DNA from 3 places in the Streptomyces sp. NPDC088254 genome. Region 2 is predicted to be linked to each of the others. Evidence: riboswitches for the same ligand, from Rfam matches in the RefSeq annotation. Region 2 holds a riboswitch; each other region holds the start of a gene.
The links. A riboswitch is a leader RNA that binds a small molecule or an ion and turns the genes downstream of it on or off. The one in region 2 is predicted to bind cyclic di-AMP.
Positions count from the first base shown of each region.

Region 1: it holds a riboswitch for cyclic di-AMP, as region 2 does, so the genes downstream of both, ACIOC0_RS27690 (NlpC/P60 family protein) here and ACIOC0_RS21150 (M23 family metallopeptidase) in region 2, are expected to answer to the same signal.
Region 3: it holds a riboswitch for cyclic di-AMP, as region 2 does, so the genes downstream of both, ACIOC0_RS00780 (C40 family peptidase) here and ACIOC0_RS21150 (M23 family metallopeptidase) in region 2, are expected to answer to the same signal.

Region 1 covers NZ_JBIURQ010000010.1:144,327-147,575, reverse strand. Annotated here, with positions in the region: gene ACIOC0_RS27695 (hypothetical protein) at 1-49, shown strand, start outside; gene ACIOC0_RS27690 (NlpC/P60 family protein) at 101-1,282, opposite strand; cyclic di-AMP (ydaO/yuaA leader) riboswitch at 1,291-1,466, opposite strand; gene pcrA (DNA helicase PcrA) at 1,736-3,249, shown strand, end outside.
Region 2 covers NZ_JBIURQ010000007.1:108,502-111,750, reverse strand. Annotated here, with positions in the region: gene ACIOC0_RS21155 (GntR family transcriptional regulator) at 1-408, opposite strand, end outside; gene ACIOC0_RS21150 (M23 family metallopeptidase) at 636-1,397, opposite strand; cyclic di-AMP (ydaO/yuaA leader) riboswitch at 1,411-1,578, opposite strand; gene ACIOC0_RS21145 (M16 family metallopeptidase) at 1,785-3,173, opposite strand; gene ACIOC0_RS21140 (M16 family metallopeptidase) at 3,170-3,249, opposite strand, start outside.
Region 3 covers NZ_JBIURQ010000001.1:162,223-165,471, forward strand. Annotated here, with positions in the region: gene ACIOC0_RS00770 (helix-turn-helix domain-containing protein) at 1-505, opposite strand, end outside; gene ACIOC0_RS00775 (ATP-binding protein) at 718-1,176, shown strand; gene ACIOC0_RS00780 (C40 family peptidase) at 1,223-1,696, opposite strand; cyclic di-AMP (ydaO/yuaA leader) riboswitch at 1,700-1,891, opposite strand; gene ACIOC0_RS00785 (hypothetical protein) at 2,259-2,564, opposite strand; gene ACIOC0_RS00790 (ATP-dependent Clp protease proteolytic subunit) at 2,572-3,198, opposite strand.

The sequences.
Region 1 (3,249 bases), on a different contig from region 2:
CGGCGCGCTGACCGTGGCCAACGTCTTCATCGCGGTGCTCTGGACCTGACGCGGCAGGACAGGGGCCCGGCACACCCGACCGGTGCCCCCGTGCCCCGGCTCAGGCCGGCCGGACCACGCTGTGGATCGCGGACTCCCCGTCGTAGAACACCGACTCCTCGCGCACGTACGTCCCGGGCTTGGGCGCGTGGATCATCATGCCGTTGCCGATGTAGAGACCCACGTGGGTGACGTCGTCGTAGAAGAAGATCAGGTCGCCGGGCCGGGCGTCGGCCACGGAGACCGTCGTGCCGGCGCCGACCTGGTCGTAGGTGGTGCGCGGGAGGGAGACCCCGGCGGCCTTCCAGGCGGCCTTGGTGAGCCCGGAACAGTCGTAGGAATCGGGCCCCGTGGCCCCCCAGACGTACGGCTTGCCGATCTGCGCGCGGGCGTAGGCGAGCGCCTTCGCCGCCTTGGTGCCGTAGGAGGCGTCGGCGGCCGGGGACGAGGATGACGAAGAGGGCGACGAGGGCGCGGACGGCGCGTCCGACCCGGAGGAGCCGGCGCTCCTCTCCCGTTCCGCCGCCCGCTCCGCCGCCTGCTGCCGCGCCAGCTCCGCCGCCTTGCGCGCGGCCTCCTGCTGCTTGCGCTTCTCGATCTCGGCGAGCCGCGCCCTCTCCTGCGAGGTCAGCCGCGACAGCAGCACGCGCGCGTCGCTGAGCTTCTTCTGGACGGTGGCCTTGGCGGTCTTCAGGTCGTTCTGTGAGGCGGTGAGCGTCTGAAGGCTCTGGGACGCCTCCTGCCGCTTCTTCATCGTCGCCGACTGCTCGGTGACGTAGGCGTCGACCGACTCCTTCTGGCGGCTGGTCAGCCGGTCCATCAGCTGCGTCCGGTCGAAGTAGTCCTGCGGGGTGTCCGCGAGCAGGAAGGTCGCGGTGTCGGGCGCGGAGGCGCCGGTGCGGTACTGGGCGGCGGCGAAGGAACCCAGCTCCTCGCGCGCCTCGTTGAGCTTCTCGGTGCGCCGGGCGACGTCGTCGAGGAGGCCGTCCACGCGCGTGCGTTGCTGGGCCGTCCTCTCCTTGGCGGCGTTGTACTTCTCGGTCGCCGACTCCGCCTGCCGGTAGAGGTCGCCGACCTTCTTCTCGACCTCCTCCAGACTCGGCTTGCCGTCGGCGGAAGGCGTGGCCTGAGCCGTCTGCGAGAGCAGCGCCACGGAGGCGAGGGCGGCGGTGGCGAGGGCGGGGGTGCGTATGCCCGCTACGCGCGTGCCCGGGGAGCGTGGCTTGCGGTGCTGCGACGCCAAGGGAGGCGACTCCTTCCGTGCTCCGCCTACCGGGTCAGCTGTCGGGTTCGGGCGGGTGCTTCGGAAGGGTTGCCCTACGGCCGCGCCCTTGCGGGGGGCGGGCGGCCGATTCACCCCAAGGTCTCGGTGGGTCCCCGGCTCCGGCTGCCGCGAGGGCGCGCGCCGGACTCGGCGGAGGCCGCGCGGTCCGGCGGGGTTCGCCGGTGGGGGGGCGTACGGCCTTCCGGGCACGGTAGCCAACTGCTGTGACCCCTGTGAAGGTTGAGGGGTGATATGCCCCGATACATTTCCGTGACTCTCGGTCAGGTCTCTGGCGTTCTGTGACTGATGTGGAGGATAGATGTTCTTTCTCATGTTCTGGGCAGATTGATCCTGCATGTCCATGCCCGCCGGGTGGTGATGTTCCCGGGACGGCGGCGGGTTGTCGGTGCGGCACCCTAGACTCGGAGAGCGATGAGCAGCCTCTTTGACGACAGCTTCCTGGCGGACCTCCAGGCCCCGCGCGGCCACGAGGAGGAGCCCCCGCCTCCGCCCGAGGACGATCACACTCCGGAGTCGGTTCCGGACGATCTGTTCGGCGGGAAGTTCGACGTGCCCCCGGACCGGGACGCCCACTACCGCGACGGCGCCCCCCGCCCGGTCATCGACGCCGCCGCGCTCCTGGAGGGGCTCAACGACAACCAGCGCGCCGCCGTCGTCCACGCCGGCGCGCCGCTGCTCATCGTCGCCGGGGCGGGCTCCGGCAAGACGCGCGTGCTGACCCACCGCATCGCCCACCTTCTCGCCGAGCGGGACGTCCACCCCGGGCAGATCCTCGCGATCACCTTCACCAACAAGGCCGCGGGCGAGATGAAGGAGCGCGTCGAGCAGCTCGTCGGCCCGCGCGCGAACGCGATGTGGGTGATGACGTTCCACAGCGCGTGCGTGCGCATCCTGCGCCGTGAGAGCAAGAAGCTCGGCTTCACCTCGTCGTTCTCGATCTACGACGCCGCCGACTCCAAGCGTCTGATGGCCCTGGTCTGCCGCGACCTGGACCTCGACCCCAAGCGCTACCCGCCCAAGTCCTTCAGCGCCAAGATCAGCAACCTGAAGAACGAGCTGGTCGACGAGGAGGACTTCGCCGCCCAGGCCGCCGACGGCTTCGAGAAGACGCTCGCCCAGGCCTACGCGATGTACCAGTCGCGGCTGCGCGAGGCGAACGCCCTCGACTTCGACGACCTGATCATGACGACGGTCAACCTGCTCCGCGCGTTCCCCGACGTCGCCGAGCACTACCGCCGCCGCTTCCGGCACGTCCTGGTCGACGAGTACCAGGACACCAACCACGCCCAGTACGCCCTGGTCCGCGAGCTGGTCGGCACCCCCGAGCACCCCGTCGACGTGCCGCCGAGCACGTACGACGTGCCGCCGGCCGAGCTGTGCGTCGTGGGCGACGCCGACCAGTCGATCTACGCCTTCCGCGGGGCGACCATCCGCAACATCCTCCAGTTCGAGGAGGACTACCCGGACGCGACGACGATCCTGCTGGAGCAGAACTACCGCTCCACCCAGACGATCCTGTCCGCCGCCAACGCGGTCATCGAGCGCAACGAGTCCCGCCGCCCCAAGAACCTGTGGACCAACGCGGGTGAGGGCGCGCGCATCACCGGCTACGTCGCCGACACCGAGCACGACGAGGCGCAGTTCGTCGCCGACGAGATAGACCGCCTCACCGACGCGGGCGACGCGAAGGCCAAGGACGTCGCCGTCTTCTACCGCACCAACGCGCAGTCCCGTGTCTTCGAAGAGGTCTTCATCCGCGTCGGCCTGCCCTACAAGGTCGTCGGCGGCGTCCGCTTCTACGAGCGCAAGGAGGTCCGGGACGTCCTGGCCTACCTGCGGGTCCTCGCCAACCCGGAGGACTCGGTGCCGCTGCGCCGCATCCTCAACGTGCCCAAGCGCGGCATCGGCGAGCGCGCCGAGGCCAT
Region 2 (3,249 bases):
CTGGGCGAGCGTCTCGTGGAACCAGCCGCCCAGGGAGCGCAGGTCCTCGCTGCCTCCCCGCCTGGCGCGCTCCTGGCCCAGCCGGACCAGGCCGCGCAGCACCTTCAGATGCGCCTCGGTGCGCCGCTGGGCGGCCCGGGACGCGCCGAGCGGCTCCAGCAGCAGTCGCATCTCGAGCAGGTCGGCGGCCTCCTGCTCGGTCGGTTCCGCCACGCACGCGCCCGCATGCCGTCGGGTGACGACGAAGCCCTCCGCCTCCAGCGTGCGCAGCGCCTCGCGGACGGGGACGCGCGAGACTCCGTAGCGGCGGGCGAGCAGTTCCTCGGTGAGGCGGCTGCCGCGCTCGTAGACACCCGCGACGATGTCGTCCCGGATGGCCGTGCACACCGAGTGCGCCGGAATACGCATGACCGACCTCCGCCTTTGTCCCCGCGAAACGTCGACGAGTGACGTCCGTTCCGTGACTCTATTGCAATGTGCGGGAATTTCCGATGGCGGGCCGGAATCCATGGATATTTTTTGGACAGCGGAGGCGATGAAGCGGGGAAAACGGCAAAAGCCCGGCCCCCGGAGGACGCTGTCGGTGCGTGCGTCCCCCGGGGGCCGGGGCTGTGGGTTCGGTGCGCCGTGCGGCGTCAGACGTTCAGGCCGTGCTTGCGGAGATAGGCGACGGGGTCGATGTCCGAGCCGTACTCCGGGCTGGTGCGGGCCTCGAAGTGCAGGTGCGGGCCGGTGACGTTGCCGGTGGCGCCCGACAGGCCGATCTGCCGGCCCGGGGTGACCTGCTCGCCCACCGAGACGCTGATGGACGACAGGTGGCCGTACTGGGTGTACGTGCCGTCGCTCATCCGGATCACGACCTGGTTGCCGTAGGCGCCGCCCCAGCCGGCCTCGACAACGGTGCCGAGCCCGACGGCGTGCACGGTGGTGCCGCTGGAGGCGTGGAAGTCGATGCCGGTGTGGCTGCCGGAGGACCACAGGGAGCCGCCGGACTTGTAGCTCGTGGAGACGTACGAGCCGCTGATCGGCGGGACGAAGGTGTTCAGGCGCTTGCGCTCGGCGGCGCGGGCGGCACGCGCCCTGGCCGCGCGCTCCTCCCTGACCTTCATGGCTGCCATGACGGCGGCCTTCTTCACCTCGGCGGCCTCCTGGGCCGCCTGCTGCTGGGCGGCGGCCTGGTCGTCGACCTGCTGGGCGACGGAGTCGCCGACGTTGACGACCGGGACGAGGCCGGTCTGCTCGACGGAGGGCGTGGGCTCGGCGGCGACGGCGGAGCCGGAGGCGACGGTGGCGATGACGCCCGTGGTGGTCAGTGCGGCGATGCTCGCCGCGCGCGCGGAGGTGCGCCGCATCCGACCGGGACGACGGTGCTTCCCGGTGGCGCAGGTGAACGCCATGAAGTTGAGCGGTCCTTTCCTTCCCTCTCGCCTACCGGGTTAGCTGACGGGTTCGGAGCAGGAAGGTCTCCTACGGACCCCCTCGCGACTCGCGCGGGCGTCCGATTCACCCCAGGGACTTCACAGTTGGGTCCCCGGCTCCCCTGGCTCGCGCCGTACGGGGACTCGGCGATGACTGTCCGGTGCCGCGGGTGCGGCGCAGTGCCCGACGGACAGCCCGGACGAACCTAGACGGGGCCGCTGTCAATTCCCAAACAGAAGCCGCCTTTTGTAGCGCATCCCACAGGGCAGACGGGCAGTCACTCCCGCAATTCGGACATCATCCGGACAACAGGGAGTCCCGGTGACACATACGTCACCGGGACTCCAAGCGCGCGTGCGGGTGGGTCAGTCGGCCGTGACGACCTTCACCTCGCCGATGCCGAGAGCCTCGACCGGCGCCTTGATCTGCGCCGCGTCACCGACGAGCACGGTCACCAGACGGTCCACCGGGAAGGCGCTCACGGCGGCCGCGGTGGCCTCCACGGTGCCGGTGGCGGCGAGCTGCTGATAGAGCGTCGCCTGGAAGTCGTCCGGCAGGTGCTGCTCGACCTGGTCGGCGAGCGTGGCGGCGACGGCCGCGGCGGTCTCGTACTTCAGCGGCGCCACGCCGACGAGGTTCTGCACGGCGACGTCGCGCTCGGCGTCGGTCAGCCCGCCCTCGGCCAGGGTGCGCAGCACCTTCCACAGGTCGTCCAGCGCGGGGCCGGTGTTCGGGGTGTCGACCGAGCCACTGATCGCGAGCATGGCGGCGCCCGAGCCGTCCGGAGCGGACCGCAGGACCTGCCCGAAGGCGCGCACGCCGTAGGTGTAGCCCTTCTCCTCGCGCAGGACGCGGTCCAGACGGGAGGTGAGGGTGCCGCCGAGGCAGTACGTGCCGAGCACCTGCGCGGGCCACACGCGTGCGTGCCGGTCGGGTCCGATACGGCCGATCAGCAGCTGCGTCTGGACGGCGCCGGGGCGGTCCACGATGACGACCCGGCCGTTGTCGTCGGCGGTGACCGGCGGCACCGGGCGCGGCTGCGCGGCGGAACCCGTCCACGTGCCCAGGGTGTCGCCGAGGAGCGCCGCCAGGTCGACGTCGGTGAGGTCGCCGACGATCACGGCGGTGGCCGTGGAGGGGCGGACGTGCTTCTCGTAGAAGGCGCGCACGGCCGCGGAGTCGATGTTCTCGACCGTCTCCGCGGTGCCCTGACGGGGGCGCGACATGCGCGCGTCGGCCGGGAACAGCTCCTTGGAGAGCTCCTTGGCCGCACGCCGGGAGGGGTTGGCCAGCTCGTGCGGGATCTCGTCCAGGCGGTTGCGGACGAGGCGCTCGACCTCGCTGTCGGCGAACGCGGGCGCCCTGAGGGCATCGGCGACCAGGCCGAGGGCCTTGGCCAGCCGGGAGGCGGGCACCTCCAGGCTCACGCGGACGCCGGGGTGGTCGGCGTGGGCGTCGAGGGTGGCGCCGCAGCGCTCCAGCTCGGCGGCGAACTCCTCGGCGGAGTGCTTGTCGGTGCCCTCGGAGAAGGCGCGCGCCATGATCGTGGCGACGCCGTCCAGGCCGGCCGGCTCGGCGTCCAGGGGCGCGTCGAGGAGGACTTCGACGGCGACGACCTGCTGGCCGGGGCGATGGCAGTGCAGGACGGTCAGCCCGTTGTCGAGGTTTCCGCGCTCGGGCGCCGGGAACGCCCACGGCTTGGCGTCGCCCGCCTGCGGCTGGGGGTGGAAGTCCATCGTGGCGAGCTCGGTCACTTGGTCGCCTCCTCGTCGTGGTCGTCGGCGGTGGTCGCGGCGCCGTCGGCGCTCTCCGTGCCCTCGGTGGGCTCCG
Region 3 (3,249 bases), on a different contig from region 2:
CCAGCGGCGGACGGGCCCGCAGCACCTCCTGCCGGGTCAGCCGCACCTCCACCAGCGTGTCCAGCCGCTCCTCCGGAACTCCCCCCACGGCGGCCCGGGTCACCGCGCGGGCGTACTCCGCCGTCTGGAGCAGGCCCGGGACCACGGTCGTCTCCAGTGTGCGCATCGCGCGGGCCTGGGACTCCAGGCTGATGAAGTCCCGGTAGGTGGGCGGAAGGACACCCCGGTAGGCGTGCCACCAGTGGTCCCTTCCGGCGCCGTCGTCCAGGCCGGCCAACGCGAGCATGACCTCGCGCAGTTGGGGGTCGCCCACGCCGTAGGCGTCGAGGAGTGAGCGCACATCGGCCGGTTTCGCACCGCTGGAGCCGGTCTCGATCCGGCTCACCTTCGACTGGTGCCAGCCCACGAGCCGCGCGGCCTCATCGCTCGTGAGGCCGGCCCCGGTGCGCAACGCCCGCAGTTCCGCGCCCAGTTTCCGGCGGCGCACCGCGGGACCGTGCTGCATGGAGCGCTCCTCACTCCTGGGGGCCGTGCAAATACGCTCTGCCGTAGCAGAGTTCACCGCATCGGGCGACAGATATATGCACTTCTTGGTGGATCGCCGCCCGGGCGTGAGGCGGTGATGGCACTCTGGCGACGAAGCACCAGTCCGGGACCGTACTCGAACCATCCGCACCGTGTCGGACTCCGGTCCCGTGGGAAAGGGACGACGTCGCCATGGCAGACCATCTGGAAGCCTCCCTCACTCTGCCGAGCGACCCCGCTTCGGTGTCCACGGCCCGCGCCTTCGCACTCGACACCCTCGGGGAGTGGGGACTGCCGGCGGACGCGGACGTGTCCGACACCATCCGCCTCATCGTCTCCGAACTGGCCACCAACGCCGTTCAGCACACCTTCGGGCTGTCGCCCACGTTCACGGTGGACCTCGTGCTCGACCGGGACGAGCGCCTGCGCATCGGCGTCACCGACAGCCACCCCCGCTTCCCCAGACGCCTGCCGGCCGCTGTCCAGCAGGACAACGGCCGGGGCATGGTGATCATCCGCTGTCTCACCGCCGAGCACGGCGGCAGACTCCGCGTCCGCCCCACCCGGGAGGGCGGCAAGACGGTGTCGATCGAGCTTCCGTGGGCCCTCCCGGCGGAACCGGTTCCGCCGAGCCCCGCGCCCGCGGCATGACGCGCCGGACAGGCCCTGGCGGCCGGCGGGGGGCCGAAGAGCGGGACTACTTGACCCGGCCGTACCAGACGCTCTTGGTCCAGATCTTCTGGAGCCGCACCACGTCGCCCGTCTTCGGCGAGTGCCAGATCTTGCCGTTCCCGGCATAGATCCCGACGTGGTAGACGTTCGACCCCGAGTGGAAGAACACCAGGTCTCCGGCCTTGCGGCCGGACGCCCCGATGTGGCGCGTCTTGTTGTACTGCTGGGCCGCCGTACGGGGCAGCGTCTTGCCCGCCTTCTTGTACGAGTACATCGTCAGCCCGGAGCAGTCGAACCTGTTCGGGCCGGTGGCACCGTACTTGTACGGGGATCCCTTCTTCGAGGCCGCGACCTGGAGTGCCTTCGACGCCGGCGTGGCGGCCGCGGCGTCGGCGGCGATGCCCGGAACCATGATCGAGCCGCCGACGGCGGCGATGGCGAACGCCGAGGCCGTACCGGCCCGGGCCATGAGCGACGGGACACGATTGAGCGCAGTCATGCGCAACCCTTCGTCAGCCGCCTGTGAAGGATGACCTGTCGGATTCGGGCTGACAAAGTTGCCCGGCCGCTCGCGCGGCTTCACCCCAAGGGCTGCTCGACCCGGCGCCTCCAGTGCGGAGACGACCGTGCCGGCGACCCGTCGTGCTTGGGTCCTCCACTCCTGCCGATGCACTTCTGTCGACCTGTCATCCGAACGGCGGCAGGACTCGGCGTCCGCGCGGATCGCCCCGCCGCTTGTGGCGGGGTCTTGTCGTCAGTCAGGGATCTTGGCCTATCGATGTCCGAAAATCCCAACGGAACCGGGTATTTGTGGGGTTACTCACCACTCACCTGTTCGGGTGAACAAGCTGATGATCGATCAGATGTCCGGCCGCTGTGAGCCTCCGACCAGCACCGGAATCCCTCGCGTCTCCCGCTCGGCGGTCCCGGCGCGCAACCGCAAGGGTCCATAAGGAGCAGCGACAACTCCTCCGAACAGCCGTACGCCATTTGGTCCGTTTCGGCTCCGGGCCGGACGAGGGGCGCGCCGGGCCACCCGTCCGGGTCCGGCGGGCACCCCGTCAGCCGTCCGAGAGCGGCGGCATCGCGACGCGCGCCGCCCTGCGCTCCCCGTCCAGCACGCGCAGCGCCCGCGCGAGCGTCGGCGCGTGCAGTTCGTGCTCGCCCCGCTGGTGCATCAGCGTCAGGGCGTCCCGCAGCGCCACCGCCCGGCCCACGAGCGCCTGGGCCGCGCGCAGCCCACGGTAGGTGTCCCCGTGGCGGGCGGGGTTGATGCGGCCGAGCAGGTCGACCGCCGCCAGGTAACCGTCGATCAGCTCGGCCTCTGCGCGGGTCAGCGCGGGCAGCGGCGGCAGTTCGGGCAGCATCGGCGGCTCACCTCGCGCCCGGGCCGGTCCGGCGGTCCGGCACGATCCCGTCCGCCAGTCCGTACGCCACGGCCTCCCGCGCGTCGAGGATCTGGTCCCGTTCGAGGTCCGCGGCCACCTGCCGCGGGCTGCGCCCGGTGTGCCGTGCGAGCAGCTCCTCCATCAGGGTGCGGGTGCGGATCAGTTCCTCGGCCTGGATCGCCAGGTCGCTGGGCTGCCCCCGCACCGGCTCCGGCAGCGCCGGCTGGCCGAGCACCACCCTGGCCCCCGGCAGCAGGTACCGCTTGCCGGGCGCGCCCGCCGCCAGCAGCACGGCCGCGTGGGCGCCGACCCGGCCGAGGCAGGTGGTCGCCACGTCGCAGCCGACGTACCGGAGCGTGTCGTAGAGGGCCGTCATCGCGCTGAACGAACCGCCGGTGGAATTGAGGTACAGCGAGACGTCGCGATCCGGGTCCCGGTGCTCCAGGTACATGAGCTGGGCCATCACGTCGTTCGCCGCGGTGTCGTCGACCGGCGTCCCCAGCAGGACGATCCGCCCCTCCAGGAGCTTCGAGTAGGGGTCCAGGGTCATGTACCCGGTGCCGGTGCGTTCGGTGAACTCGGGCAGGACGTGGCGGGCGAGCGGTCGGGTCATGGGTGCCCCTCCTTCTGTTCTGTACAGAACGTACAGTATGTACGTGACGTT